DNA from 2 places in the Anaeroglomus insulsum genome. Region 2 is predicted to be linked to the other one. Evidence: riboswitches for the same ligand, from Rfam matches in the RefSeq annotation. Region 2 holds a riboswitch; the other holds the start of a gene.
What was found. Region 2 has a riboswitch for cobalamin ahead of ACQ9LF_RS00255 (ribonucleoside triphosphate reductase). Riboswitches for the same ligand answer to the same signal wherever they lie in the genome.
Positions count from the first base shown of each region.

Region 1: another riboswitch for cobalamin. It lies ahead of ACQ9LF_RS11855 (PEP-CTERM sorting domain-containing protein); the one in region 2 lies ahead of ACQ9LF_RS00255 (ribonucleoside triphosphate reductase).

Region 1 is NZ_JBOGCL010000013.1:37,871-53,826, reverse strand. It holds gene ACQ9LF_RS11890 (PilZ domain-containing protein) at 1-83, opposite strand, end outside; gene ACQ9LF_RS11885 (sensor histidine kinase) at 728-1,624, shown strand; gene ACQ9LF_RS11880 (sigma-54-dependent transcriptional regulator) at 1,634-3,022, shown strand; gene ACQ9LF_RS11875 (FliA/WhiG family RNA polymerase sigma factor) at 3,538-4,311, shown strand; gene ACQ9LF_RS11870 (ferritin-like domain-containing protein) at 4,440-4,988, opposite strand; gene ACQ9LF_RS11865 (3D domain-containing protein) at 5,238-5,861, opposite strand; gene ACQ9LF_RS11860 (ribonuclease D) at 6,045-7,223, opposite strand; cobalamin riboswitch at 7,531-7,737, shown strand; gene ACQ9LF_RS11855 (PEP-CTERM sorting domain-containing protein) at 8,073-8,618, shown strand; gene ACQ9LF_RS11850 (hypothetical protein) at 8,681-9,613, shown strand; gene ACQ9LF_RS11845 (type II secretion system protein) at 9,595-10,377, shown strand; gene ACQ9LF_RS11840 (ComF family protein) at 10,468-11,196, shown strand; gene ACQ9LF_RS11835 (aminoacyl-tRNA deacylase) at 11,294-11,755, shown strand; gene ACQ9LF_RS11830 (tetratricopeptide repeat protein) at 11,801-14,149, shown strand; gene ACQ9LF_RS11825 (indolepyruvate ferredoxin oxidoreductase subunit alpha) at 14,296-14,469, shown strand; tRNA gene ACQ9LF_RS11820 (tRNA-Glu) at 14,583-14,655, shown strand; gene ACQ9LF_RS11815 (acetylxylan esterase) at 15,417-15,956, shown strand, end outside.
Region 2 is NZ_JBOGCL010000001.1:61,974-77,929, forward strand. It holds gene ACQ9LF_RS00240 (bifunctional riboflavin kinase/FAD synthetase) at 1-586, opposite strand, end outside; gene dcd (dCTP deaminase) at 842-1,408, opposite strand; gene ACQ9LF_RS00250 (anaerobic ribonucleoside-triphosphate reductase activating protein) at 1,440-2,048, opposite strand; gene ACQ9LF_RS00255 (ribonucleoside triphosphate reductase) at 2,045-4,216, opposite strand; cobalamin riboswitch at 4,384-4,585, opposite strand; gene ACQ9LF_RS00260 (superoxide dismutase) at 4,874-5,593, shown strand; gene ACQ9LF_RS00265 (hypothetical protein) at 5,866-7,242, opposite strand; gene ACQ9LF_RS00270 (hypothetical protein) at 8,028-8,678, shown strand; gene ACQ9LF_RS00275 (discoidin domain-containing protein) at 8,764-10,206, shown strand; gene ACQ9LF_RS00280 (glycosyltransferase family protein) at 10,531-11,598, opposite strand; gene rd (rubredoxin) at 11,699-11,860, opposite strand; gene metH (methionine synthase) at 11,873-15,241, opposite strand; gene ACQ9LF_RS00295 (glycoside hydrolase family 2 TIM barrel-domain containing protein) at 15,414-15,956, opposite strand, start outside.

The sequences.
Region 1 (15,956 bases), on a different contig from region 2:
CGGCCATCGCTGAGTCCGACTTTTTGACACAGTACGGTAAACTTCAGTGGCAATCGTTTGTGTTTTCTTCGATCCGAGTCCATTGGGTTGCCTCCATGCAACGAAGCAGTGAATATTGATATTTTCTATCAGTTTAGGAGAGCAATCTTTGTGCCAAAAAACGTTGCTTTCATTTGCTCTTTTGGTTATCTTTGCAAGTCTTTATTTACCAGCCTTTTACGAATATTGTACAGGTTCGGTTCACAGCTTGTTTCTTGTCATTTCAAAGAAAACGATGTACAGAATAAACATCTTTCTCTAAGTTATTATCGCTGAGGTTAGCTTAAAGATTAAATAATTCACTGCAAAATTGATTTTATTTCCTTGTAATTACAATGCTTATGAACCAATAGCCTGGTGTTTTTCCAGAAGACTGAGTGGGATTGTTGTTTTTTGTCAACATCAATGTTGACATTTAGACCTAAAATAGATATTATTAGCTGTTATGGCGGATGTATTGGTCACAACAATCGAAGAGAATGGCAAAAAAACAACAAATAGTCACCTTGCGGGGTCGATTACTCCTGAAGCTCTCTTCTTATTCCGCTCCATAGCTGAATCTCTCGACAGCGGCTTTATTTTGTATAATTCCCAGCTTGATATTCACTATTGTTCTCCAGCTGCAGTTCGCACGATTGAACTTTGTGGAACGATTGATTTATCCCTCGCGGCAGGAACGGACTCCAAAGTGAATTGGAAACAGGTATTGTCGGATGTTTTTGAACAGAGGCGTCCTACACGTCTGAGGGCTGTTCGGTATTCTTTTCAACGCAAAAACCGGATACTCGATATCCTTTGTGCCCCCGTTCTCGATGCACAGGGGGTGGTCTCTTGTGGGGCGGTTGTCCTGGATGATGTAACGGATAAAACTGCGCGGGAAAACGCGATGATACAGGCGGAGCGACTGATATCTATCGGTAAAGTGGCCGGAAAGGTTGCCCACGAGCTGAATAATCCCATGGATGGCATTTTGCGCTATCTGAACCTGGCGATTCGGGTTTTGGAGCAGGGACATACAGAAAAAGCCCGTGATTATCTGACCCAGTGTCGTAATGGATTGATGCGGATGGTGGGAATTATCTCAGAGCTGCTGGAATTCTCGCGCGGCACACATCAGGCGATGGAGCCGGCACCGCTGGATAAAATTGTGGATAATGCGCTGGACATGATGAGTGGTGTTCTTTCGGGAATCAAGGTCTGTGTTGAAAAAGATTATCACGGGCATGCCCTGATGATGCGCAATGATAATTTGTGTCAGGTGTTCTGCAATCTGATTAAAAACGCTGCAGATGTGATGGAAGGCAAAGGGACTTTGACGATTACCCTGGGACAAGACGATACCGACTGGCTGGTTCGGTTTCGGGACACCGGGCCGGGGGTTCCGCCGGAATTCATGACGGCCATTTTCCAGCCCTTCTTTACGACTAAAACCCCGGGCCGGGGGACCGGGCTGGGGCTGGCCATCTGCAAAGACATTGTAGAAAAATATCATGGAACCATCAGCGTGGAATGTCCGCCGACAGGAGGCAGCATATTCACTGTTCGACTGCCTGCAGCATCCGGCCTGACGACGATATCGAGTTAAGGTGCATATATGTCAGCTAAACATGCCATACTTGTAATTGATGACGATACGATTATCCTGGAATCCCTGTGTGAGTTTCTCAGAATTGAGGGGTACCATGCCGAAGGCGTACGCAATCTTGCTCAGGCTCGCCAGAAACTGCAGGATCAGGTATTTTCGCTGATTATTTCCGATGTAAATTTGCCGGATGGGGACGGCTTTGAGGTGTTGTCGCTGACGCGGCAGAGTTTTCCCGGAACAGTGGTCATATTGATTACCGGATACGGCACGATTGAAAGTGCTGTCGAAGCGATTAAGATGGGGGCCTATGACTATCTGACCAAACCGATTGTGGATGATGATCTGCGGCTGGCGGTGGAGCGGGCAGTGCGTCAGCAGAGTCTGATGGATGAGAACCGCCAGCTGCGTGAGCAGCTGACCAACCGTTACCGTCTTGAAAACATCATCAGTCAGGACTATAAAATGTCTCGCATCTTTGAACTGATCGAAGCGGTTGCCGACAGCAAGACGACAGTCCTGATGACCGGGCCCAGCGGGGTAGGCAAGAGCCTGCTGGCGCGGGCACTGCATTTCCGGTCGCCGCGCAAGGACAAGCCGTTCATTGAAGTCAGTTGCGGGGCATTGCCCGAAACGCTGCTGGAAAGCGAACTATTTGGGCATGTCAAGGGGGCTTTTACGGGGGCAATCCGCGACAAAGAAGGCAAGTTTCTGGCTGCCGATGGCGGGACGATCTTTTTGGACGAAATTTCCAGTGCGACCCCGGCTATGCAGGTCAAACTGCTGCGTGTGCTTCAGGACAGACAGTTTGAACCTGTCGGCAGCAACCGCACCATCAATGTGGATGTGCGGGTCATTCTGGCGTCCAATACAGACCTGCTTGCGGAAGTCAAGGCGGGGCGATTTCGTGAAGATTTGTATTATCGAATCAATGTTGTGACAGTCAACGTGCCGCCACTGGCCGAGCGTCCGGTGGATATTACATTGCTTGCGGATCATTTTTTGCGGCATTTCTGTCAGGTCCATAACCGCAGCAAGCTGGGGATTACTGAAAAAGCCATCGAATGTATGCAGCGCTATGGCTGGCCGGGAAATGTCCGTGAACTCGAAAATGTGATGGAGCGTGCCGTCCTGCTGAGCAAGGGGGCTTATATCGAAGAACAGGATTTGCCGCCTGCGGTCATCAGTCAGAGCAAACGTCTCGGATCTTCAGACTATACAGGCCTTAGTCTCAAAAAGGCACTGGAAGGGCCGGAGCGTGCGATTATTCACGCAGCCCTGGAAGCCAACCAGTGGAATCGCCAGGTCACTGCGGATGCCCTGAAAATCAATCGGACAACGCTGTACAAGAAGATGAAACGGTATGGCCTGGAAGATGAAGCGGCGCGATTGGGATTTTAGTGTCTCGGATCCGCATTTCAATCCCCACCCAATCTCCATATTGTTCTTCTGAATCCATGACTATACCCAACAGGTATGGTTATTCCGCGACGACCACAGGCTGTCTTATGCCGTACGTTATCACGGGGCAACGTTATCCTGCGCAGCTGCGGGGATGATACGGTTGCTGACAGCTGGAAGCTATTTCGCTGCGACGAAACGAGACATTTCAAGCCCGATCGGTTTAATTTGCCTCGGATGATTAATGATAAAGGCTATCCTTTGTATCTATACCTACTTGTTTTTCTGGGAGCCATCGGAATTATACTGATTTCCTTCAGAAAATTCTGGAGATCATATTGCTGTGTGTTGTTTCTGGCTGACATTAAACTGATAAGCCGCGTTACTGTATTGACTTGGGTGATGAGTTTGGGATTGTTTTAAATGAGTATTTCACTTTCAAGGGATTTTGCGAAAATGCCGATGTAATCTTTCCAATAGATATTTTCCAGAAGATCATGACACGGAGGTCATATATGGAAACATCTCTGAAAACCAATATTCAGGCTGTCTGGGACCATTATTTTCAAAACCGGGATACTCAATCGCGAAACATTCTAATAGAACATTATCTGCATTTGGTCAAATATACCGCAGAACGGCTGCGTGTTCGTTTCCCGCGGTTTGTTGATGTAGAAGATTTGTATAGTGCCGGAATATTCGGCTTGCTAAGTGCGATTAGAAATTTCAAGCCCACAGAAAATGCCAAATTTGAAACTTATGGTGTTCAGCGTATTCAGGGTGCAATCCGTGATTATATCCGAAAAACAGATTGGGTTCCGCGGTTGGTTCGTTATCGTGCACACCAGCTGCACGCTGCAACCCAGAAGCTGGAGGCTCTGTTGGGGCGGCTTCCTGCCGATGCAGAACTGGCGGATGAATTAGGGATGGATATGGACCAGTTTTACTGTTTTCAGCGAGATGCCAATGCAATGGTTCTGATCTCACTGAATATGAATATGTCGGAATCGGACGAAGATGAAGAATTTTCAGAATTAGATACTGTTTACGACCGGAAAAGTCAGAATCCCTGTAATGAAGTACACAAACAAGACTTTCAGGAATTTATCAAAAAAGGGCTTTCACGGGAAGACCAGCTTATCGTGATCCTGTATTATTATGAGCAGATGACGATGAAGGAAATCGGCGATGCACTGGGATTGTCCGAGTCTCGCATCTGCCAGATGCACTCCTCCATTCTTGCTAAATTAAAGGGGCAATTGAATGCCTCGCTACTGTGTTTACAGTAATCTGTCTAATACCACAAAACCGGATCGAATAGCTCAAGTATGGCATCTTTTTGTCCCTATCGATACACGGCGTGTGTTGCTGGACGCCGGCAGATGAAAACTATTTAGCTGTGACGAAACAGGACATTTCAAGTCGAATCAGTAGCATTTTGCCTTTTAATTCGGAGTGGCACATTAGCGGCCTTTTCGGCCCACGTCTGAGAGAGGCTGCCAACATCCATGACTCGAAAGGGGGCTTCGTATTCGGGAGTTATCCCGGACAAAATATGTTTCTGGATATATTTTGCATGCTGCTGTTCCATTCGCAGGATTGCCCATAACCGTTTTGCCAGATTCGTTTCCCTGAGCTGTTCGGCCTGTTCGATGCGGGTTTTGTAGCGGCGGATGGCATCCTGTTCATCATCCAAATCCAGCCATAGTATTTGTTCATTGTCCTCCGCGAGATGAATCGTGCCCATGCGCGGACTTGGATGGCCGCCAAGCTCGTGAATCATTTCCGTCAGGATCATGGCATGCTTGAGCTTTCGAAACGCGAATATCTTAAGCATGCCGGCGATATGACGATAAACGATCCCAGTGAGCGTGGAGGCATGATGAATGTATTGAATCGCTGCGGTTTGTTCCAGCTCAAGATCCATATTGAGCAGTAGGGTCAAATTTTGACGTGTAATGACCATATTGGGATACTCCTTTGAATGCCGCAGCCGTATGGATTGCGATCCAGTGCGATACCGGACCAAACATCACTCATCGATTTCAAAGCTATTTATCCGCGGCAGCAGCCATCAGATTTATACCTTTGTAGTCTAAACGAGCCGAACAGTTCACACGATGAAGGATATAACGGTTGAATTGACAAAAAACTTGAATCAGTTGGAGTATATAACATAAAAAAGGACTGGTTACGAGCCAGTCCTTGTGATATTTTATGGTTCAACTTTGACCAGGACATCGAGATATCGTGTTCCCCATTTCTGGGCGGTCTTGTGGTCGCTAAAAAAGACATCCAGTCGGTTGCCCTTGATGAGACGACCGCGGTCTTTGACTTTTACTGGACGGTCTTGGTTATATCCCGGGATAATCATCTCAGTCCCGAACGGGATGCGTTTATCGGCAGCAACAAACGCGTCCCCTTTACGGATCTTGTGAAGGTCCGCGGTCAGGCCATCAGAAAATTTCCCGCAACATCGCGGACAGGTGCAATAGCCCGTGACCCGCATACGAACGATTTTCCATTCAGAACCATTAGCGTTGGAAGTCGGGCAGCTTTGCAGCAGGGCGATAAGCTGCTGATCATCGGTTTGGGGCTGATTCTGAACTTGTGGTGCTGCCGGCACAAAACCACTATTTTCTATAGGTGATAAATTCGGTAAAACTGATACAGTTTGTCCTTCTACAGGGATACGAGTGCTTAACAGAATAGGACCTGAGGCTGTCATGCACATTCTGATGCATATCCAAGCGCATACAACCACGGTCATGATAACGCTGGTGCGAATAATATAACGTCTTGTATTTTCAGCAAATAGAGTTTTCTCGGTAAGACTCAAACAGGTCCCCTTTCCATAAACCGTGTTGACGGGTTTCTATCGCAAGAATACGACAATACAACTCTGAAACTAACAAAAGAGCTTTTTTGCCACTCCGTCGGCTTACCAGAAACTGGGTGTATCCCCCCGCCCAATCAGCGTAGTAGGGGATTCTATCAAAACGGGAGTAAAAAGTCAATGGAATTACGGGGTATTAGAAGACATATCAGATTGAGAATGTCCCAAGCAGCTTTCGAGCGGCTCCTTCAGCAATTCATACTGCCATTCGACGATGACGCCTTCTTTGAGCAGTTCATTGAGGTGAGCAGGGCCGGATTTGGCGATGATGCCGATGATATGGCGGGGCATCAGGATTTCCAGAGCGATTTGATGCTGTTCAGCGAGGGATTTGCAGCAATTGCGAATTTTGTCAATGCGTTTGAGGAATTCCGGGTCTGGTTTAGGCTGACGGGTTGGTACCTTTTTGGCGGGCCATTGGGAGGATTCCATCGCGAAGGCTTTCTGGAGAGCTTGTTCAAGACAATCCAGACGTTTCCCCTTACAATGTTTAAGTGAGCTGAGCAAGAGACGAAAATCCGGGTTGATATGCGAGTCGGCCTGAATGGCCAGGTCGATGAGCCGTTCATTGTGCAGGATGCGAAATGGCGGCAAATCAGCTTTTTGGGCCTGTTTTTCACGCCAAAGCCAAAGCTCTTTCAGAAAAGCCAGCTGTCGGCGATTCAACAGACTGCTGCCTTTGATACGCCAGTCACGTTCCGGGTCGATATCGGGCTTATGGTTTATTGCGGCTCGCACAGAACGACGGCACATCTGCTGGTGCCAGCCGGTACGATTTTGTTCCTGAAGTATGCCTTCGAGCCGGGTTGCCAGTTCCAGCAGGTAATGAGTATCCATTGCGGCGTATTCGAGCAGGTGGACGGGCAAGGGGCGTTTGGACCAGTCGGCTTTCTGGCTGCCCTTGCTGATAGTGACCTGGAGAACGTGGTGAAGCATCCCGGCCAGGTTCAAGGATTCCAGCCGCAGCAGTTTGCCGGCCAGCATGGTATCGAAAATTTCGCCTTTAGGTTCAAATCCAAAGCTTTGTCGAAGCATCCGCAAATCGTAGCCGGCATCATGAAAAATCAGATTCTTTGACTCCAGAACCTCAAATACCGGCTTCATATCCAGTTTGACCAGGGGATCGATCACATAGTTTTCCCCATCAAAGCTCATCTGAATCAGGCAGACTTTTGGATAATAATGATGAAAACTATCGGCTTCAATATCCACTGCCACAGCGGATACGTGTCGGAGTTTGTCCAGGAAGTCTTTCAGGTCCGAAAGGGCTGTGATATAATGATAATGTAATCCCTTTTTACTCAAAACTACACTAATTCCATTCACTTGTTGGCCAACATACCCACCCGGCAGGTTTTGCAAAGTCCGGAGGTAGTACTATTTGATTGTATTATTTCAGTAGAATACCTTTTTGTTGCTAATCCGTCAAGGTCGAATTTAGGATTCGTGGGAGTCTAAGGTGCGATGGAAATCTGGACGTCCACACGGTAAAAACAGCGGGATGGTGCTTCAAAGCAGCTATGATGACAGGGTATTTTCTGTTGGAACACGTGTGAATTTTTTGCTTGCAATTCATTGCATCGGCGATTAATAATACAATCAGCTCTTTGGAAATTTGAATCTGCTTTACGGTTTGGCCCATTCGGGCCGAATGAAAAAGGGAACACGGTGAAAGTCCGTGGCGGTCGCGCCGCTGTATGTACCCGATGCCCAAAACCAGGCAAATCCAAAAGGCAATATTCCACTGTCCAACACAGGATGGGAAGGAGCCTTGAGGTAGGGTACAAGCCAGAAAACCTGCCGGAAAGCAATTGCGTAACGTTGTTCTCGCGAGAAGGAACAAGGCGTGTGCGGATGGAAAATGGCAATTGGGCCCAAGAGCCTGATTCTGTCCCTTTTAGAAATTGAATACAAAGCCGTCGCTTCCTGCGTGGGAGCGGCGGCTTTTTTGTTTTATTTACGGGTCTTCGCGTCAAAGACCGACGCAGAACAGGAGGTTGGCAGCCGAACCAGAATGTATCCGAAAATTGCTATTTCCAACAGTCTGTCGCGGCGGGCACAGATCTGCCGTCCGCCGCGGCAGCTTCAAAGTCAAAAAAAAATGAGAATAAGACTTCCGGCTATTTGAAAGCCGGAACCAATGAGAGGATGTGTATGAAAAAGATGTGGATGTTGTTGCTGGTGTCACTGATTTCGGTTCAGGGGGTTGCGATGCAGGCCCCGACGTATTCCAATCCAGTAGAATATGCTGCAGGCTCGGGTGCGAATACAGCGTATATCGCATTGGATTTTAACGGCAGTTCGGTTTTTGTGTTCCAGTATCAATGGGACGGGCAGGCGACGGCCTGGGATGCATTGCAGGCTATTGATGCCGCGGGTGTATTTGAGATGTCCTATATGGACTACGGCTGGGGTGTCTGGGTGTATGATTTTGGATACCCCGGAGGTGTGGAGATGGATTATGGTTCGGCCAATACTGGCTGGGCATACTTTATCAGCGATAATAATTTCGAGTGGAACCTTAGCATGGTCGGAGTGCAGGGGCGAATGTTGACCGATGGAAGCTGGGATAGCTGGGTGTGGACGGATTATCCGGCGGACTGGTCCATGCCGAATCGCCAGCCTGGGCAGATGGCTGTCCCTGAACCGCTGACGCTGGCGTTGCTGGGAATCGGTGTAGTCTGGATGCGGCGCAAATAAATAACCGTTCAATGCGGGTCGGCAGGGATGCCGGCCCTGTTGTTATACAGAATTGAGAAATTGTGCGAAACGAATGGATAATAGGGTTGGTGCTTGCGGCGACGGCGGTCGGTTCTGATTTTGCCACGGTCGTGGTACAGTCCAAAGGACCGTTTGGGATGTATCCCTATGACCAGCCGTCAGCGGCGCTGGGGGAACCGGCATCATGGCTTTATGATGACGATGTCTATTTTGCGTCTTTTGCCTGTTCGCTGGTTTATGGTGCCTGGAATACCGACCTACAAAATGAGCGAACCGTGGTAACGCTGGGGCCAGGCAGTTCCATCGTGCTGGGCTTTGATCACCGTGTAGCCGATGATATCAATAATCCCTATGGGATTGATTTTATTGTTTTTGGCAATGCGGCATTTATCACACAGGGTGTGGTCCGGCCGGATTCGGATATGGGGGGGCTTCGGCTCAGCAGCCCTGCAGCAATCATTGGTGAAAAAGTGAAAGTCGAGGTCGCCCAGGATCCCAATGGTCCATGGTTTGGGTTTTCGAGCGGGCCGTTTGCGGATAATTTGTTTCCAACCAATCGATTTGCATGGAATAACGAGGGCAAAACCTGGGGGCAAGCCCTGGACCCGCTGCGGCCGGTGAATCCGAACTTGAAACTGTCGGATTTTTCAGGATTAACTGTGGCCCAGGCAATCGAACTGTATGAGGGTTCAGCAGGCGGAACTGGATTTGATTTACGGTGGCTGACTCCGGGGGATTTTGAACAGTTGCGGGCTGATGACCAGACGGGTCGGCGATGGATTCAATATATTCGGCTCAGCTCTGTCAGTCCGCTGGCCGGAGAAATCGACGCGGTGTCGGATGTAGCGGCATGCGGCGACTATCAGCATCCGCTGCCGGCTGGCGATGTCAATCAGGACTGCCGGGTCAATCTGCTGGATTTGGCAGTGTTGGCGGAAAACTGGCTGGTATGTACATGGAACTGTCAGCAATGAAGCCCAAAGCCTTTACTCTGATTGAGCTGCTGGTGGTCATGGCGATTATCGCGTTGATGCTGGGGGTCTTGGTGCCATCCCTGGCACGGGCCAAAGAACAGGGTCGGGAGGTTTATTGTCAGAATAATCTTCGCCAGATGCACATCGCGGCGGTAGTGTATGCGGAAAATCAGCGGGGGTTTCTGCCGATAGCCTATTATTCGGTTAAGTTGCCTGGCCAGCGAACCCAATATTGCTGGGATTTTACCGAATGCCGCAGCAGTGAGGGTGTGGTTGTGCAGCCCGGTTTGCTCTGGCAGGAGACAATGATAGAAAAAGTCCAGCAATGCCCGTCATTTAAAGGGGATTCGAATACGGCGGCTAATCCTTATACCGGGTACAATTATAACACGAGTTATATCGGGCACGGTCAGAATGAGGGTGTTGTACTGCCTATCCGCTATCATGAGATTCGATATCCGGCCGGGTGTGCGATGTTCGGAGACGGTCAAACGCTCAATGGGGCCAATAAATTCATGCGAAGTCCGCTGCCGTCGGAGACGGATATGAATTTTTCCGGACGCTGGGGTGGGACACAGGGGTATCGACACAATCGGAATACCAATGTGGCCTGGTGTGATGGGAGTGTGGCATCCCAGTCAGAGCTGTTTGAAGGTACGGATTCCGATGGAACCAGTGACCTTATCCGGCAGCACAACCAGCAGAATCCGCAGACTCCCATAGGATTTCTATCGGAAGCTAATTCTGCATACGATTTACGGTAGTTGCCTCTTCACAAGCGTGTGCCTGTTTTATACAATTCAGGCATGGATAAGGAGCTGCTACAATCCGGAAGGAATTGTCTGGTGCGCCCGATGCTGGGGCTGTGGCGGACGATGCATCAATTGATCTGGCCTGCCCTGTGCCATGCCTGCTCAACCCCCATTGAAGAAGACGCAGGAGGTTTATGTCTGGCCTGCTGGCAGGAACTGTCCACGGCGGTGGGATGTGACTATTGCCGCCGCTGCGGCCGGACAGTGACACGATATGGACTGGTAGCCAATCGATGCGGCGGATGCCTGGAGGAAGCACTGGAATATGACGGCCTGTGCCGTGCAGGATTCTATACGGGCGTGTTGAAAAATTTGTTGCGGGGATTAAAATTTCAAGACCAAACCGAAAATATAGAGTATTTGGGTCCAATCATTCAGGGGGCATTTGAGGCATCCGGATTTTCCGACAAAATAGATATATTAGTTCCAGTACCTTTGCATTGGCGTCGCCGGCTGGAACGGGGGTTTAACCAATCTTTTCTGCTGGCCCGGCAATTACGACGATTTTGTTCGACAATATCGACCGATCTGGTCCGAATGCGTTATACTTGTCACCAGTGGGAACTGGAAGACGATGCTGCGCGTCGTAAAAATGTCAAAGGTGCGTTTGCGGTTCGTCAAGGCCACCCGTTTGAGGGGAAAACTGTATGTCTGGTGGATGATATTAGTACCAGTGGTGCCACGCTGAAGGAATGTGCTGTCACGCTGCGTCAGGCTGGTGCCAAAGCGGTTTTTGCGGCGGTTGTGGCGGTGGCTGAACGCCTGGATTAAGGCGGTTCAAATTCAATGTTTGACTGGTTGCGGCAGGGGGGCTATAATAATAACAATGTATCTGTTGGAACAGGTTTATCGAAAGGGAGGTGGCATTATGGCGTTACTGTCCTTTTTGGATTCGAACAAGGTCCGATACGAATTGACGAAACACCGACCGGCGTTTACTGCTCAACAGATGGCTGCGGAAGAACATGTGCCGGGAATGGCGGTTGCCAAGCCGGTGCTGGTTCAGGCGGATGGGACATATTATATGTGTGTCCTTCCGGCTTGCTGCAAAATAGACCTTGCAGCGTTGAAGCAGGGGATTGGGGCCCGCGATGTGCGGCTGGCGGATGAAACCGAAATGGTAAAACTGTTTGGGGATTGCGAACTGGGAGCCGAACCGCCGATTGGCATGCTGTATGGGATTGAGACGCTGATGGATAAATCCCTCGACAAGGATGAGTACATAACGTTTCAGGCAGGTTCACATGATCAGGCGGTGCGAATCAAGCTGTCAGATTATAAAATCCTGGCCCGTCCCAGAATCCTGAGCTTTGCGTATCACAGCCGTTAATCGACAAGCAATCGCAACATAGAGTTTTTTTATCAGGAGTACCGAATGGTCAAAAGGGATTTTGTTTTTATTACGGCATGGATTGGACTGATAGTCGGGCCGATTTTTGCAGCACCTCAATTGCAATCGCAGACGTTATTTTCCCCCCTTACAGCCGAATTATTCGGGCGTCTGGGCAATGACATTTCTTCGTCTTCCTCGAACCAGGCCGATATTTGCATGCTATTTCTGCAGGCGGGCATCATTCTGGATGAGCAATCCCCTGCGGTCTATGAACAATTCCTGCGGGGGGTTGGACGCAGTGGAGTTCGCTCGGATTATTCCGATACCATCCTGATGGCGATGAAGCGATATATGGATGCCAATGCAGATCTGGAGGTTGCGGCTCAGGCCTTGAACTGCGTGCTGGAACAAGTCGATACACGACAGGAACGGGAAAATTTGTTGAGCCGTAGTCTTGGACCTTTGGCGACATCTAATCCGGTCTTTGCTTCGGATGTAGCGGCCCAGTTGGGATTGTATGCAGCGGAGAAGACCGATTATGCCGGGGCGGCTGCGCAATTTGATTATGCCCTCCGCTTGAATCCATACAACCTGCTGGCCATGGGTAAGTGGATGGAATTGACCGAACCTGCGACAGCCAATGCGGCGGTCACGGAAAAATTAATCTGGGATCGTCTGGCGCTGACGGTGAATCCGAGCAATCTGGAAGCGGTAATGGGGTTTGCACAAACGGCATATCATGCCGGACTGTATGAATGGGCTGCCGATGCATTTGCGTATGCGGCAGGATTGTATGAGTATCTGGAGCCAGGCAAAGGGTTACATGAAGACATCGCTCTGGGATGGATTGAAAGCTGTTATATGTCTTCCTCTCGACAGACGCAGTGTGCGGCAATTGCCCAGAAGGTGCGAGACGGTGGCGTCGTGAATCCGATCATCGAAACTGTGGCGGCACTGGCAGCGGAAAAAACCGGAGTTCCGGATCAGAAAAAACAAATTCTGGCTTTGGCCGCCGACAAGCTCCAGCAGCAGGGCACCGGCCAGCAAGAGGGCATTTATGCTTTGAAGACGGGGTGGTTTTACTGCTTTGGAACGGAAGATCCGGAAAAAGCCCTTGCATGGTGCAATCGGGTCTATACTCAGGAGCCGAATTTGCCGGCAGCCAAATCGCTGATGGCGTATGCGTTTTTATTGAATCAGCAGATCGATCTGGCTGTCGACTATGCAGAGCCTCTGGCCCAGAACGACCCGGTGGCAGCCCTGACCCTGGCCCGTGCTTATATTCAGAAAGACCAGAAAGAAAAAGCCGTCGAACTGCTGCGGGGGGTACTGTCAAAACCTGTTTCGCTTCCCATCATGCTCAAAGCTAGGGCGGCATTAAAAGAAGCGGGATCGGATTATATTTCCGAGCTTTCCCCCGGGATTATTGAAACCGGTCTTAAGGATAAATTTGGCAAACAGATTGTGCCCCCGTTTATAGTGCCCCCTAAACTGTTCAAAGCCAAACTGAATTTTGGCGGAGAAGAATTCTTTTTCGGCAGCCCGCTCGATGCCCGGCTGACTCTGGAAAATACCGGTGCCATGCCACTGGTTATCGGTAAAAACGGGATGCTGACAGGGCGGTATCGCGTGGATGTGGACATTCGTGGGGATATTCGTAAAAAAATTCCTGCTTTGCTGGAAGGAACCTTTCGTCCAAGTCGGGCGATTTTGCCGGGTGAATCGGTTACGGTGCGTTTGGACGTAAATACAGGGGAATTATCCCGTTTGCTGTTTACCTGCCCACAGGCTTCGGTGGATATTGATTTTACCTTATATCTGGATCCGATAGTCACCCGGGACGGCTCGCTGGCTAATGGAGTGAATGGCGTGGGTCTGATTCAGACGGTTGTACATCGCAAAAAAGCTGAAATGAGTCGGGAATTCTTGCTTCAGCGACTTGATGCTGTAGCCAAGGGCCAGGAAGGACAGCGGATTCGCGCGGCTGAATTGTTTGCGGGTTTGTATGCGGAACAAGCAGCGGCTAAACTGGGAAATATTCCTTATAAATATATAGCCATTGAGCCTTCATTGCTGGCTGACTCGGTCAGGCGGGCTATCATGGATGAAAACTGGAAAGTTCGAGTCCACATTATGTCTTGTCTGGGACGTTATTCGGTCGGGTTGGATTACGGAATGACGGCCTCGATTTCCGAAAACCTCAACCATGATGCCTGGCCGGTGCGAATGGTTGCTCTGTGGCTTTTGGCCACCCAACAAAAAGAGTCCTTCCAGCCTGTCTTGGACTGGAAGGCCCAGCATGATCCGTTTTGGCTCAACCAGCGATTGGCTGTTGTTTTGGGGGGCAAGCCGCCTTTGCCGGGCCAGTCTGAACCTCCTGTCGAGAAATAATTGTAATTGCTTGAATGCCAAGTGGTTAGGGATATCCAGAAAAAATCAAAAAAATTTAAAAATTTTTATTGTGTAATGCACGGAAATTTTGTAAATTCTCCGCCTTGCAATGCTAAGTAATGATACGCTAAAAGAAAGGATTAACTATGCCAGCAAAAGTGGATGTCGAGACCTGCACAGGATGCGAATCCTGCGTCGAAGCTTGCCCCAGTGAAGCCATTTCGATGAAAGATGGTAAGGCTTTCGTCGATTCTGATAAATGCGTCGATTGCGGCGTGTGCGTGGATGAGTGCCCGGTCGAAGCGATTGCTATGGAATAATGCCATAAGGCTTTATCCTCAAAACAATTAAAATCACGACCTGCGGGTTGTGTGAAGTACCAAAGCAGCTTGATTAACAACGTGAAGTTTGATGCGGCAAGGGTGTTGCCCATGCCCCCATCGTCTAGAGGCCTAGGACACCGGGTTTTCAACCCGGCGACAGGGGTTCGAATCCCCTTGGGGGTATTCTTAAGTCTTTGTTTTACAAGGACTTATTGATTCTGTTTTGAAGTGCTATGCTAATATGTTTAGTGTAAAACAGCGTTTCAAAAACATAGTATTACCTATGCTATTTGCAAGAGTGGGTTATTCGGCAAATGGATAGGTGGTTGTAAAAAAAAGACATAGTAGGACAGGGGAAAATAAAACCCCCTAGGAGTATAAAGCTATGTCAACAAGCCTTTTAATCATACCTTTGGCATTCGATCTGTACCACCCCTCCGTAGCGATTTATGGACGGCAAGACGGTTTTTCAAGGGTCATTGCATCCCAAATGGATACGCTGTCCAGTCGGTGATTTGTGGAGTGTGATTTTTGTCGGCCCGGCTAAAGGGTTCCTCTAAAAATTCATTTTGGCGGACAAACGAATCTTTTTGTTGCCGGCATCTGCAGACCAGCGGCTAAAGTGCGGCGGGGTGGAACATTGGATTCAGACGGATTTAGTTTGGGACTGCATCGCGAGTCGGTTCCGCCAGACCACATCTTCTTTAGTTCTTGATAACGCTTCATCGTCATACAGCGTATCCGTCTAAGGGGGATACGATGTTCCCTGTCTATTCCACAACGGTTGATTAAAATACTTGACAGTGTGGTATGGATTGTGTATATCGGTCTTTCAAATAAGAAACTGTTCTTGTTTTGCCTGCGTAACTTCGAAATTAAGTGAAGGGTCTGCCATGAATACATTTCGCAATCTCATACTGCTGATGTTCAGTATCCTGTTTGTAATGTTATTTGAAGGCTGTTCTGCCGCGCCTGGCAGTACCGCTGAGAGTCCCAAAACCAGTGAAGCTCCTCGCAGCGTTGCACCTTATTTCACGGCGGCCACATCGGGTGCCAAATCGCCGGATCCCGACGGCTTCCTCCAGCGATGGCTGCTTCTGGAACCAATTTCGCTGCCCATCCGCAGTAATGCCGGGTTTACCGAAAGCTTTGTCCGCAATACCATCTGTACAGAGTACTTTCCCGACCAGTTTACCGTCGTTCCGTGTGACGGCGACAAGGTGACAGTGTCTGATAAGGAACTCACATGGCATGCGCTGGATAGTACCAACTTCAATGTCAAGCTGTTTCGTTTTGCCTACGGCCTGAATAAGCCGACATACGGAGTCCTGTTCTGGGCCGTGACTGTGGTTGACAGCCCGCGTCAGATAGAGAATGTCCGTATGGCAGTCGGTTCCAATTCCGCGTCCATGTGGTGGCTCAACGGCAAGGAGGCCGTGGGATTGTTTGGTGATCGGCGTATGGTGATGGATGACTGCGTTTCC
Region 2 (15,956 bases):
TGCCAATTAACCGGTATCGTCTGCCCAGAATGCTTGCCGCTTCCTGCACCTGGCCTTTTTCCAGCAGGCGGCGAACCAGGGTACTCGAACAGACCACCGAGCGCCGGTCGGAATCGAGATGAATTTCTCGATAGGGAACCTCGACCACCTCAAATCCCCAGCTTTGCCCAAGTTGACACAGCACTTGCACGTTGCCGCTGCGTCCATAGCCGAAATTGAAATTCGGTCCTTCGACCACGGCCTTCGGCCCTACGGTCTTCATCAGGAATTCATCGACGAAATCCTTTGGCGACAGATTCAGAAGACGCAGGCTGTCGGTAATCACCACAAGCTGGTCCACGCCGGCCTGTTCCAACAGCTTGATTTTCATTGGTAACGGGCTTAGTACACCAGGGGCCTTTTCGGGATGCAATATCGCCGCCGGGTGTGGCTCAAAGGTCATTACCGTCACTGGCCCAGCCGGGCACATCTCCCGGCACGCCCGCAAAATGTCCTGATGTCCCAGGTGGAGGCCGTCAAAATTGCCAATACTGACCGCCCCCCCCCGCCGGAGCTGTTCCAATTGTGTCGAATCAAAAACTCGCATCGCCGTTCTCTGCTTTCAGATGAGTATTTGAAAACCTGTTTTCCCCCTCATCATATCCGCATTTTCGCGCGCCGTAAACCAAAAACCAACAGAATCCCCCCGACTCGTTTTAGGCGGATACTGTCTTCCAAAATGAGTTTACGACCCGTAGCCAATCCGGCTTAGTTATGTCTTTTCAACGACTTACGAGATCAACAAAAGACGTCAACACACATCCATCTGGTCAGAAGCTCATCGCGTTATGGCATCCGGACATCACACACAGGGCAAACGAATTTCCGTCTGATTCTGATATTTTCCCTTTCTGTCCGCATAAGAAATCTCGCACGGGGTTTCCGATTCAAAAAAGAGAACCTGGGCCAATCCTTCGCCTGCATACACTTTGGCTGGCAATGGCGTCGTGTTGGATATTTCCAATACCGCCCGGCCTTCCCATCCCGGCTCAAAAGGAGTCACATTGACAATAATACCACAGCGAGCATACGTCGATTTGCCAACACAAATCGTCATGACATTCCGGGGGATACGAAAGGTCTCCACGCTCAATGCCAGAACGAAACTATTCGGCGGTATCAGACAGACATCACTGTCCACATCGACAAGACCTCTTGAATCAAAGGCTTTGGGATCCACCACAGTCCCGTGAACATTGGTGAAAATACGGAAATGACGGGACACCCGGATGTCGTAGCCAAACGACGACAGTCCATAGGAAATCACCGTTCGCCCCTGAAATGAACGAACCTGGGTTGCTTCAAACGGTTCAATCAAACCGCATTCCAATACCTTTTTTTTTATCCATGTATCCGGACAAATACTCATTCGTTTCTCCTGAAATAGATTATTTCTTTGTTTATTTTCGTAATGCCGGGTCCAATGCATAGTCGGCAATAAAATCCTGTGTTTTGTGGACTGCACCGACAGGCATCTCACGTCGAATCTGTTCAACATCCTCCGGAGTCAGCAGGCCGGGCACAACCGTCGTACGGAATTCTGATGCTACGCCGCTTTGAACAATTAAATTCAGGCTGCACTGAATGTCTTCTATCCCGGTAAACCCTCCCGTCAGCATCGGGTATTTGGCCCAAGGAGCCTTGATATCCATGGCCACATAGTCCAGCAACTTGTCTTTCAGAAGCTGTTTTAACAGGGATGGATGGCTGCCATTGGTATCCAATTTGACAAGCAACCCCAGACTCCGAATACTCCGGATAAATTCCGGCAAATCGGGGTGAATGGTTGGTTCTCCGCCACTGATCACAACACCATCCAACAACCGTTTTCGCTCGGCAAGCATTTGGATTGCCGCAGCTCCATCAAAGGGACCTGTTGTCTCGGTCCCCAGCAAGGCACTATTGTGACAGAAGGGACATCGAAAGTTACATCCCTGGGTAAAGATAATGGCTGAGACATGCCCCGGATAGTCACTCAACGACAAAGGCTGAAATCCACCCACTTTCATCCAAGCCCCTCGACCTGATACGGCTGACGCAATTCAAACTCTGCCTGTTTTCCCTCATTCCACTGGTCCACCGGACGCAGATAACCCACCACGCGGGCATAAATCTCCGTTTTTTGACCACAGTGGGGACACTGTTGCTGTCGTCCCCGCAAATAGCCATGCTCAGGACAGACGCTAAATGTCGGAGAAATGGTAAAGTAGGGCAATCGATAATTGCAGCAGATTTTGCGAATGAACGCCTTTAATGCCTTCGGATCCGCAACGGACTCCCCGAGGAAAATATGCAGCACAGTGCCGCCGGTATATTTGGCCTGGAGATCATCCTGTAATTCAAGGGTCTGCCATATATCACGGGAATAGTACACAGGCAACTGTGTGGAATTAGAATAAAACGGCTTGTTCCGCGATGGGTCACTGGACTCAGGCTGGGCCGAGCGAATTCCCGGATAGCGGTCTCTGTCCAGTCTGGCAAGACGATAGGAGGTCCCTTCGGCGGGGGTGGCTTCCAGATTATACATGTTGCCGCTGTCTTTCTGGAAACCCAATAACTGTTCCCGCATTTTATCCATGACACGCAAAGCAAAGTCTCTTCCTTCCGAAGTACCAATATCTTTGCCCAGTAAATTCAGACACGCTTCATTCATCCCGACAATCCCAATGGTGGAGAAATGATTATGCCAGTATTGCCCATAATGGGACTTGACGCTTCGTAAATAATAGCGTGTATATGGGTAAAGATTTTTATCGGTAAACTGCTCCAGCAAAAGACGTTTGGTTTCCAGGCTCACATACGCTTTTTTCATCAGGGTTTCCAGCCGTGCCATAAAATCCGCTTCGGTTTTGGCAAGATACCCCAGTCTTGGCAGATTGAGCGTTACCACACCAATGGAACCGGTCAAGGGGTTGGCACCAAATAATCCCCCGCCGCGTTTTTCCAAATGACGCAGATCCAGACGCAGGCGGCAACACATTGACCGTGCATCCTCCGGCGACATTTCAGAATTCACAAAATTCGCAAAATACGGAATGCCGTATCTGGCCGTGACCTCCCACAGGGGTTCCAATGCGGGGGCATCCCAGTTGAAATCCTTGGTAATATTATAGGTCGGGATCGGAAACGTAAATACTCGTCCTTTGGCATCCCCTTGCCCCATAACCTCCAGGAAGGCGCGATTGAAGACATGCATTTCTTCCTGATAGTCGCCGTAAACGCTGTTTTGGAGCTGTCCTCCGATAACTACAGGCTGGTTGGCTAAAGTGGAAGGCGGCTGTAAATCCAGAGTGATATTGGTAAACGGCGTCTGAAAACCAACCCGTGTTGGAATGTTAATGTTAAAAATAAATTCCTGAATTGCCTGTTTCACGTCCACATAATTTAATCGATCATGTCGAATAAACGGAGCCAGCAGGGTATCGACACTGGAAAAGGCCTGAGCACCCGCCGCTTCCCCCTGTAGAGTATAAAAAAAGTTGACCATCTGTCCCAGTGCAGTGCGAAAATGTCTGGCCGGACGGCTTTCCGATTTTCCAGAGACTCCCTTGAAACCACTACACAGTAAATCCCGCAAGTCCCACCCCACACAATACGCACTGAGAAGGCCAAGATCGTGAATATGAAAGTCCCCCTCCTGGTGTGCTTGTCGGATATCCGCCGTATAAATTTTATTAAGCCAATAGGCCTGGCTGATCTCGCTGGAAATGTAATTATTCAGCCCCTGGAGCGAATACGACATGTTGCTGTTTTCCTGAACCTTCCAGTCCAGACGCTCCAAATAATGATCAATCATATCCACTTCCGCCTTCTGAACAAATTCCCGAATTCGAGCATGCTGGTCACGATACAAAATGTAAGCTTTGGCCGTTTTCTTGAAAGGACTTGTCAAAAGCACCTCTTCAACAACATCCTGAACTTGTTCCACATCCAGCGACGAAGAACATAATGTCATGTGAGCCAGATTTAAAACCCGCCGAGCCAATTGAGCCGCAATCGCTCCGTCAAATTCTCCGGTAGCTCGACCGGCTTTCAAAATCGCCCCTTCAATTTTAGATACATCAAAGGGAACCTGCCGCCCATCCCGTTTTCGTATGTGAGTAAAGGTGTTTTTGTCAAAATTCAAAGACACTGCAATAGTCTGATTGTGCTGCTGTTGTGTAGCTGTATGCATCATTCACTCCTTGAACAATTTGAAAAACAAGTCATTGTGCAGACAGACGAACTGCCTGTATCCAGACAACAGCTTCGGGGAAAAAAAAGAAATGCACCTCTACAGCCGAATCAAACTACCCTGGCCTATCGATCTCACTTGCCTTTCCCGCGAAAGCAAAATTGTCAACCGCAACAAGCGGACTATTGGCAGGTCTTCGGACTCTCAGGCATCACTATACATCCCTACTCACCAGGCTTCCCATCTTAAAAAAGACAGTGCTCTTGAGGCTTTCGTTCCTGATTACCGCTGCGGGGCAGTTCCGGACTTACACCGGATTCCCTCTTGCGACACCCCCCTAATGGGGGATGAACCAACAGCGAGGCCATATATATTGTGGGGGAGGTCTGTTGTCAACTCTTTTTTGCCGAAGATAATAATTTGTGTCCATCACGTGAATGGGTAATACGATGAAAATCATCTTGTTTACAGCAAGAGTCCCCCGCCCCAATTCGACAGACATCGCCAGCCGGCCTTTGCCACAATAATATCAGCCGCAATAACATAGGATAAACAACCCGGGAATTTCGTCTGAAAGGCCCAACTTGCTTGCCTCCAGGGTATCAAACGCGTATAATCAGGAATACCTATACACTAAACCCCGGTTATCAGGAGAAAACTATGGACAAGAATGAAAAACAATTCAAATCTGAGCTGAATCGTCGTGAATTTATTGCTGCATCCGTCACCGCCGGTGCCGTGATGGCTGCAGGCGGAGGGATCGCGGCTGGAGGTGAAGCGGCCACAGTACCGTTTGTGCTGGAGCCTTTGCCGTTTGCCGAGGATGCTTTGGAGCCGGTGATTTCGGCCCGCACACTGAATTTTCATTATGATAAGCATCACCGGGGATACTTGAACAATCTGAATCGACTGATCGAAAATACGCCGTATGCGAAGATGCCGCTGGAACAGATCGTGCGTGAAACGGCCGGCAAGGCTGAGGCAAGCGGACTGTTCAACAATGCTGCACAGACATGGAATCATACTTTTTACTGGAAGAGCCTCAAACCCGGCGGCTGCGAGGTTCCGGCCAGGCTGCGGTCCAAAATTGAGGCTGACTTCGGCAGCGTCGAAGCGTGCACCAAGGCGCTTGCGGAGGCCGCGGTCACGCAGTTTGCCAGCGGGTGGGCATGGCTGGTCTCCGATAACGGACGGCTGAAGATCGTCAAAACACCCAATGCCGAAACACCGCTGACACAGGGTGCCAAGCCCCTGCTGACGATTGATGTGTGGGAACATGCGTATTATCTGGATTATCAGAATCGGCGGGCCGATCATGTCGCGGCGGTAATTGCCAAATTGCTGAATTGGGACTTTGCAGAAAAAAATTTACCGGCTTAAGTGACACTATTGATATCGCAGTCAGGCAAGATTCAATAGCCGTATTATCGTACCAGACCGGTGAAATGATTCGCCGCAGAACGCAGAATCAGTGACCGCATCGGTGCTTGACGGAGTTTTATCAATCAGGCAGCGGCCTTCGTTCCAGATAGAGAAGACGCCGGACGAGTCTGCTGCGGACTGTCCTGCTTGGTTAACGGCGGCAACATCCCCCGCCTCAGTCTGACAAGAATACCCCTCCGGCGTCCGATTATACCCAACAGGTATAGCAATTATGGGAGACAGCCCAGCTTGGCACTCAAACAATCCAGCCAGGTTGCTGCCATAATTACAAAATCATTCATATTAATCTGGCAATCACCATTGAGATCCCCATATCCGTTCGGATATGCCGCCGGAATATCTGACGGATCTGCCATCGCCGCCGCACAGGCATCGACATAGACTCCGACGTTAACCGTATCCATGCTGGAACCGGCGGCATCCGTCGCTGTAAAGTGGAAGAAAAACCACCCGGTACCATCGATCGTAACAGGGGTTACCTTTTGATCCGGATTTGCAATCAGGACCTGTGTTGCCGGATCGGTCTGAGTCTGAATTTCATCTAAAGCCCAGAGTGTCGTCACAGGACTTTTCTGGTCGTCAGTGTAATCGCCCGTTAAAGTAAATGTCACCTTCCCGTCAACCGGAGTCCCATCATCCATACTCAGCCAGACATACTGATCCAGACCCGCATTTGCCACTGGAGGAGCATCCCCGGTTTTAAATGACCAGGTGAATCCATCAATCACAATAGGAGTGCCACCGTTATTCGGATCGATAACATCCACCTTCCAGTAATAGTAATGATCCTGCAAAAGGGTTATCCCTTTAGAAGATAAATCAACGGAACTTACCGGCTCATTGACTACGATTTTGCTCACACCGGGCTGGCTGGCAACCAGGTTCGGATCGGCAAGCGGTGTGGCGCTTTCTCTGAACCACACATCGCATCGAATGATGTCAGTTGGATTCTTTAATGGCGCCGGATTGGTCCAGCTGAGGATATCTGAAGCCGGCGCTACACCAGTATTCCCGACCGTCGGGATGGGAAATAAAGCCGGAGTCATGTCGTTGGGAAAACAAATCTGAGCATTATCAAAGCCAAATCTCGCTGTTCCACGTCCGTTATAATTAACGTTGGTGAACACCAGCTTGACACTTTGAGCCTCTGGGTGAATCGTATAGTTAAACGAATACGGTGCCCAGGTATTGGTCACAGTGAATTGACTTGCACCTTCACTCAGAAGGGCGGTACTCCATGATTCAACCTTCAGGCCCCCTACCGCATTATTACCGAGGGTGCCCAGATCGATCATATCCGCCTTGATGACAATCTCCGTACCCGGGGATATCCCCCAGACAGCCAAATCCTCGTTAATAACCTGATACCAGACAGACCAGGTATTATTGGCCGATTGAAGGGTCAGATACCCGCCGGGATTGCCGCCTGTCGGAACATGGGCGGGCACCCATGCCCCTCCTCCCCCAGCCGCATTCCAGCCGGCTGCACTGACATCAAAACCTGCATTGTTCCTCACCGGTACCGCACTGGCCATGCCAGCCACCGCCATCACCATGAAGAAAATCGCCACCTTTTTCATACGCATCGCAACCTCCTCAATCAGATAGTATTGTGATTGTTTACTCAGCCACTACCTCAGGTCAAGTGCGATCCCCGGTTGCTGGGCTGTATCCGTGTTCTGTTCAATACGTTTACATGCAATCCGTATATGGGGTACAGGTGATTACAGAATCTCTTAAAGCCATTAATCAATATATCGATTCGGTCAGACAAGGGCAAGACAAATTCCCACCGAAGTCAGAACGGCCTCTATATTCCCTTAAGAGGATAGAGTATAGGTCCATATTTCAATACTGACACCCAAGAGCAAGAGTAGATTAGTCTCACCATTTTTAGTTCTTTTTGATCATTTTCGAATTACAGTCTTTTCGTTTTGATATGGGAATCCTATCAGTGTTTAAACAAGCCATATACCGATCCTGCCTGGAATGTCCCGTTTCGTCGCGGCTAAGTATAGTAGCATCAACTACTTGCTTCTTTTACTGGCGGACTATTCATCCCCGTTGGGTAGACAACCTCCCGGGTTTGCCTATTGGCACAATTCCAGGAATCTCCTTGACTCATCAGTTCAAATTCTTTACGATGTGCAATGGAAGTACGTTGCGAAAATGACCTCAGCAGCTTGTCTTCCAGGGAGAGTGAGGAAAAATGAGCAACATCATTTTTATGTCAGCACCTGCCGCTCCGGGATAAGCAGGATGTTTCCCTTTTGTGCCCGCTGTGTTGTTATTCCTTCAAAATATCATGTAAAAAGCTTGCTATCTGTCACAATACTCTATCGGGTTTATCATTAATCTGGAGGAACCAAAAATGAAAAATGTATGGGTAGTGTGTGCGATTCTTTGCCTCATGGGAGTTGCTCAGGCAGACCTGGTCGTTAATGGAGCAGACCCGGCAGCTGCATGGAACGGATGGATGAACGTTTTTGAAACACCTGCCAATGGCGGCGGCTACTTATGGGGCAGTCCCTGGGGGATAGCCGATCTGCGGGCCGGCTTTGACGGCGCTGGGGTGCTGACTCTGGCACCGAACACAAACTGCTACAACCCAACCGATGGGTACTGGGTCAATCCGGATGGCTCAGGCAATAAGGATATGGAAGCCAACTTCTATCAGGAGTGGAGCGGCCTTGCAGGGCAACTGGTCACATTCAATTATACCGTAGGGATCAATACACTGCCGGCAGGTTATAACGCCCAGGCGTTTATTAAAGTCTTAAATCCGGATGCCGGCTGGGCCACTATCAATATTGCTGTCGCCAATCTTACCCCCGGCAGCGGGACTATTTCCCTGACCGTAGATACCATTGCCAACCCTGTCACTCAGGTTGGATTTATGCTCCGGGGTTTGGTGGCCGACCCTGCCGGTGAAGCCGCAGCAGCCCGGGTGACCATCGTGCCGGAACCAGCCACCATAGCCACTCTGGGATTTGGCGTCCTGGTACTCAAACGACGCAAATAATACAATCAAAAGATGTAAAGACAGGGATGAAGCTGTGGGGATCATCCCTGTCTTCGAATAAAGTCTAAAAAGCGACGGGCCGTGTATGAACTGTAATACAGTGCGGGCAGATTCTGTTGACAGAAAAGGGGTGTTCCTGGTGGTTCTTTTTTTGACTTTATGCACATCTCTGCAGGCTGCAATTAAAGAGGATTTCAACCGGGACGGCTGGGTGGATATGTCCGACCTGCTGATTCTTGCCGAAAGCTGGCTCACATGTAACGCACCTCGATGTCCGGGGGACACAACAGGAGACTGTTGCGTAACATTCGACGATGTAGCAGACCTTGCATCCCAATGGCAGATCTTTTACTGCAGTCCAATCACTGCAACTGCCTCCAGCGTTGAAGATGCCGGGTATTCGGCAGCCCATACCATCGACGGCACCCTGGCAACGCGATGGGCCAGTGCCTTTCTGGACAATCAATGGCTTCAATTGGATATGGGGCAGATACGTACTATCCGTGGACTCCAAATCTATTGGCAAGAAGCCTTTGCATCGAAATACACCATCGATGTGTCACCGGATGGGGTGGCCTGGACAACAGCCTACAGCAACACCGACGGTGATGGCAATTTCGACGATATCACCTTTGCGTCAACGGCAGCGCAATACATTCGAATCCATTGCCTGCAGCCTGCCACTGGCTACGGATTTTCCATTCGTGAAGTATTCGTTAAAACCCATGATGACTGCCTGGCTGCCGGCCAGTGGAACCTGATCTGGTCAGATGAGTTTGACGGCACCCAATTGAAAACCGCCAATTGGGAATGCATGACTGGCACCGGTAATGACGCTCCTTTTGATTATGGATTATGGGGCTGGGGTAACGGTGAATTCCAATATTATACCGCACGGCCCCAGAATGTGTATGTACAGGACGGCAAGCTGTATCTGGTAGCCCGCCGGGAAAATTACGACAATCGGAAATACACTTCTGCACGGATACGCAGTGCCGGCCTGCAGGATTTTATGTATGGAAAACTGGAAGCCCGCATCAAGGTTCCGGGCGGCGGAGGAATATGGCCTGCCTTCTGGTTAATGCCCACAGGCAATACCTACGGTGAGCCTTACCTCCACTGGGCCGCTCACGGCGAAATCGATGTCATGGAAACCAAATATCCAACCTCATCCATTCACGGAACTCTTCACTTCGGTGGTCAGTATCCCAATAATGTGTCTGCGGGATGCACCTACAGCCCGCCTGGCATGGACTTTTCCAAAGAGTTTCACGTCTATACACTCGAATGGACACCGACTCGAATGCGATGGTATGTAGATGGAAATCTGTATTGCACCCAGACCTCGTGGTGGAGTGCGAATGGTCCCTACCCAGCCCCCTTTGACCAGCGTTTTCATATCCTGCTGAACGTCGCCGTGGGAGGCTACTATGTCGGATGTACTGAACCGGATGCCTCGTGCATCACCGCGGTATTTCCGCAACAGATGGAAGTCGATTATGTCCGCGTGTACCGCATGAACGAATAACAGCCTGTTCAATCCTGAACACAATACCATCTGGACACAATGAACCTCAACGCATGAAATCGTCCGCAAAGAAATGGGTTTGATTCGCGGCAAGCCTCTCTGATCATCCTTCCCGCCAATAGACCGTGGTTACCGCCTTATTGTCCCTGCCCCTGGTAGAGATCGATTATAGGGTGGCTCTAATTGCTTTTGAGCGGTAAAGAGAAGATTTTTGTTCGCCGGGAAGACAAATTAGCTTTATTTGGATAATAAAGCGGCTTTTGCCTGACGCCGCCGGCAACAAAAAGAGTCGTTTGTCCGTCAAAATGAATTTTTAGAGGAACCCTATACATCAAAGCCGATGCCGGCCAGCGTCTGAGCCAGGATAGCAAAATAAGCCGCATTATCCGGCCATAAAATCCGTTCGTCGGTCGAAAAAGGCTGTTCGAGGGCATCCAGAAAACAACGGAGATTGTCGGCATCGATTTGGTTGGCCTGATGGGCAACCCCAAGACGTTGGGCATAGACAGCGTTGACTTTCTGCTCGAACTGCCCCTGAACCGGGACCATCAGCATCTTTTTTTTGAGATACAAACACTCACTGAGCAGCGACAAGCCCGCCGAGGCTACCACACCGGCACCCGTCGCCAGATCGGTTAAAAATCCCATCGTGCTGATTTTTTTGAAGGTGCAGTTTCGGTCCTGATCCTCGGTCGGAAAACCATAAATATAAAACGGATGAGAAGGAAACCGACTGAATACTGAAATCAGTTTCTGTCGGGTTTCCGGCTTGGAGTCGGTTGAATAAACCGTAATATGAGGTTTCGTATCCACCTTGAGGTTTATCACCTGCTTGCGAATAACCGGGTTGGCAAACACCGCTCTTGTGGACTTGAGAGGAGCCTTGAAAAAATTCATAATCACATACGCCTTTGCACGGGTGTGATAACCGCGGGTAACAACCCTGGCCTTGAGGCGATCCATCCGTCCCGGAACCTGTTCGAGTTTGGCCAGCGTCAGCAGATGCTCATTATCTACAAACACACAGGGTATTCGATGACGGAATGCCCACCAGGCACTAAACGGCTCAAAATCTGAAATCACCAGGTCGGGGACAAAATCCGCTACCGCCCTGCTGAACAGCCGACGATTGGTCAGAAATCCCTTGCGATACTGAACAATATTATCCACCAGCGTGGAGATGGGCTGAATCTGCCCGTCTTTGATCACAAAATGCAGCCCATAGACCTCCTGAACTCGTCCCGGAAACAGCGGAGCCAGATATGCTAGGGATTTGCCCGAGGCGGCAAACATCACATCGTGTCCGCGTTCCAGAAACCATCGGCCAATCAATTCTGAACGACTGCTATGGCCAAATCCCTCCCCGGCTACACCAAATAAAATCTTTACCATGATGCCCTGCTCCCGTCAGCTATCTAATCTTGTGTTACACATCAGGCGGACATTTTACCGCAATTACGGCTCTGTTTCCACCGAAATTCATAAGCCCCTTCTAATCCAGAGGATCGAAGGATTCTTTTTCAAGATAGCACATCGGGCATTTCCAATCCGACGGCAAATCCTCAAAGGCCGTGCCGGGAGGAATATTGCTCATTGGATCGCCATTCTCGGGATCGTAAATATAGCCGCAATTGACACAGATATACTTCTTCATAACCAGCCTCCCTTAGACTGCAAAATATTTCGCCTGCGGATGGTGGGCAATAATCGCCGAGGTCGTCTGCTCGGGTACCATCTCCATATTCTCCGTCAGTGTCACCCCAATCGCTTCCGGCCTGAGCAGCTTAAACACCAACTCATGCGCTCCCAGATCCGGACACGATGGATAGCCAAAACCGTATCGGCTGCCCTGATATTGCTGCGTGGCAAACCCGGCGGTGTCTTTGGGACGCTGCTGGGCGATCCCCAGTTCCTGCCGCATCACCTCGTGCCAGTATTCCGCCAGCGCATCAGTCACTTCGACACCAAAACCGTGCAGCATCAAATAATCATGATAGGCATCTTTTTCGAACAATGCTTTGGCCATTTGTCCGATGCGAGGTCCCACCGTAACAACAAAAAATCCCGTAATGTCGCTGCCCTGGTCCTTGGATTTATAAAAATCGGCAATGCATAGATGAGGTGCAAATTCCTGCCGCGGGAAACAGAATTCATACTGCCGGCCGCAATCCTCAACCAACAGCGAGTTGCCCTGACTGTAGCATTTAAAATAGCCATAGGTTACCTGAGGCTGAATCAGTTGTTCGTCAATACCACGTTGTTTGAGCTTTTCGTAAATCGGGATGACAGTCTCCTGAATCAGGGTTTGATACTCCTGGGCAGACATCTTCCCCCGACGATATCCCCATCGGCCTCGGAACAGGGCTTGTTCGTTCACATACGGATAGATGCGGGCCGGGTCAATATCTGTCACATATCGCTGTCCCAGAAATGGTGCCAAAGGCACCGGATTGGTCTTGTCAATCTCAATCGACTTCGGGCCGGGGACACTGGCCGCCCTGGGAGTACTGGATTCATACACCGTCGAGGTTAATTTCCCCTGTTCAAAATCCCGCACCGCTTTTAAGCCGGCAAAGGCGTCCCGGCAATAGACAACCGGATAGTCATATTGCGGCACACACGATTCGGCGACAAATTTCTGCGTCAGAGCCGCCCCCCCCAGCAGAATCGGAACGTTGAGTTTCGCCTGCCGATACTGGGCCATGCTTTCCTGCATAACAATAGCCGACTTGACCAGCAGCCCGGAAAGTCCTATCATATCCACTGCATATTCCCGGGCTTTTTCTATAATGGTCTCCGCCGGGACGTTAATCCCCAGATTATAGACGCGATAGCCGTTGTTGGTCAGAATGATATCCACTAAATTCTTGCCGATATCATGAACGTCTCCCTGCACTGTCGCCAGAAGGATTTTCAGTTTTGCCGACTGCTCGGCCTTATCCATATATGGTTCAAGAAACGCTACGCTGCGTTTCATCACCTCAGCCGACTGCAGAACAAACGGCAGCAGAATTTCTCCCCGCCCGAACAGTTCCCCCACATAGCGCATGGCCGGAACCAGAATGGTATTGATGATTTCCAGCGGCCCATAACGCTGCAGCAGAATCGTCAACACATCCTCCAGCCCGTCTTTATTGCCTTTGACAATCATCTGATGCATGAGTTTTTCGGATGCGGTTTCCCGGGTTTCCTGAACCTGCTGTTTTGGGTCGCCCTGAGCCTCAAAATAATGAATGAATGCCAGCAGCGGCGTTTTGTCTGCCACCGATTGGCGGTTGTAAATCAAATCCAGACAGACGTCCCGGTCTTGCTGGCCAATCTGGGCCAGCGGAATGACTTTGGCGATATCAATAATCGCCGCATCCAGCCCAGCCTGGACAGCTTCATGCAAAAAGACCGAGTTGAGGATTTTGCGGGCCGCAGGCCGAAGCCCAAACGAAATATTGCTGACCCCCAGCAGGGTATGGACGCCGGGCAATTGCGTTTTGATGCGACGGATCGCGGTGAGTGTTTGAATCGCCGCGTCTTTGAGGGTCTCATCGCCGGAGCCGATGGTAAACGTCAGCGGATCGAACAATAAATCTCCGGGACGCAGCCCGTGTTCATTCACGGCAAGATGATAAATCTGGGCCGCGGTCTCGACTTTTTCATCGGCGGTCATGGCCATCCCTTTTTTGTTGATCGTCAGAGCAATCACCGCAGCCCCGTATTTTTTAGCCAGCGTACAAATCCTGTGCAGATTGGCCCCGCCGTCTTCGAGATTGATGGAATTGATAATGCACCGCCCGGGATACAGCTTCAAAATCGCCGCGACACAATCGGCCTGTGTGGAGTCAATCATCAGCGGCACTTTCACCGCAGGAATCAGCAACTTGAACAGATGAATCAAGTCGGCTTTCTCATCCCGGCCCGCATAAGCCGTACACACATCCAGCACCTGGGCCCCCTGCGACTCCTGATCCAGCGCCACCTTCAGACAGCCGTCAAAATCCTCGGCCAGAAGCATCTGGCGAAATTCTTTGGAGCCGTTGGTATTGCAGCGTTCGCCAATCAGCAGCGGCGGAATGTCCTGACGTATTTCAATGGCCTGATAGAGGCTGGAAACCGAAGGCTTCACAACAACCTCTCTCGCTGCCGGCATCAGCGACGCTACCGTATCCGACAGGCAGCGAATATGCTCCGCTGTGGTGCCGCAGCATCCGCCCACAACGCTAACCCCCAGTGTTTCGATAAACTGACGCATGATCTCGGCAAAGGCCTTTGGCTTCAGAGGGTACACCGTCCGGCCTTCGATAATTTCCGGAAGCCCCTGATTCGGAATGCACGAAATCCGTCCGTGCCAAGAATGGCTCAAATAGCGAATATGCGACTCCATATCCGCCGGTCCGGTCGCACAGTTCAATCCCAGTGAAAACAGCGGAAACGGCTCCATCGTCGCAACCACCGCCGCGATATCCGTCCCCAGCAGCATAGTCCCCTGCTGCTCCATCGTCACCGAAAGCAGAATCGGAATATCCCGCCCCAACTGCTCCAGAATCTCAACACAAGTGATGACCGCTGTCTTCGCCTGAAGCAAATCCTGACAGGTTTCCAGAATAATCGCATCCACGCCGGCCTGAACCAGAACCTGAATCTGCTGGCGCAAGGCCTCCGTCAGAGCCTCGACAGACAAATGCCCCAGGCTGGCCAGTTTTGTCCCCGGCCCCACCGAACCGGCAATATAGACATTCTTTTTATCCCCAATCGCTTGGCGGGCATTTTCCACAGCAGCAGTATTAATTGCCTCGACCTTGTTTTCCAGCCCATACTCACCCAGCACGATTTTTGAGGCACCAAAGGTATTGGTTTCCAGAACCATCGCCCCAGCCTCCACAAACGACCGATGCAGCTGGACAATCTGATCCGGCGCCGAGAGGTTCAGGTATTCATTGCACCCTTTATGTCCATCCCACACGGATTCGGGCAGGTTCATCATCTGCAGATTGGTTCCGCAGGCACCATCAAAAATCAGCAGTCTATGATCACGAAATCCCATCTTATCCTTTCCATAACAGATCCAACCCATCGCAGACAGATGCACACCTCTGTGTTATTCTTCCAGAGCCCATCATACGGAGTTCATGCTATCAACCCAACTCGGCTTACGGTGTCGTGTTATGTCTTGTCATTCTGGAAAATCAGCCGCCATAACATCGTTAAATTGCCTGTTACTGTGCCTGAACCGTCAGGGTGGCAGATTCTATCCCTTCCGCCTCTGCTCGCAGCCGAATATCGCCTGCGGCTCCTGTCGGACGAAGGATTGCCAGACAACGCCCTTGATAGGTTTTGCGCCCCGGCAGCCGAAAACTGGCCGGATCATTCGGTACACCGCTTGCCTGGGCAGCCAGTTCTCCGACACCGTCAACAGAAAAGGACACCAGTACTTCCGCATTCGGCACACGCTGGCCGTCGGCATCGACCACCTCAACAGTCACAAAGCTCAGGTCATTGCGATTGGCGCGAATGATTGTTCGGTCGGCAACCAGTCTCAATTTCTTCGGCGTTCCGCTGGTCTTGAGCGTGGTCTGCGCTATGACTTTTCCCCCGCTGATACCCAGTGCCCGCAGTTCGCCCGGGGCATAGGGCACCTCGAACCGGGCTGTCAGCCTGCTCTGAGCAGATATGGTTTTTTCGCCGATGACCCTGCCATTAAGTTCGAGCCGGACTTGCTCACATCGTGAGTACACCGAGACCTGCAGCGGCCTGCCTTC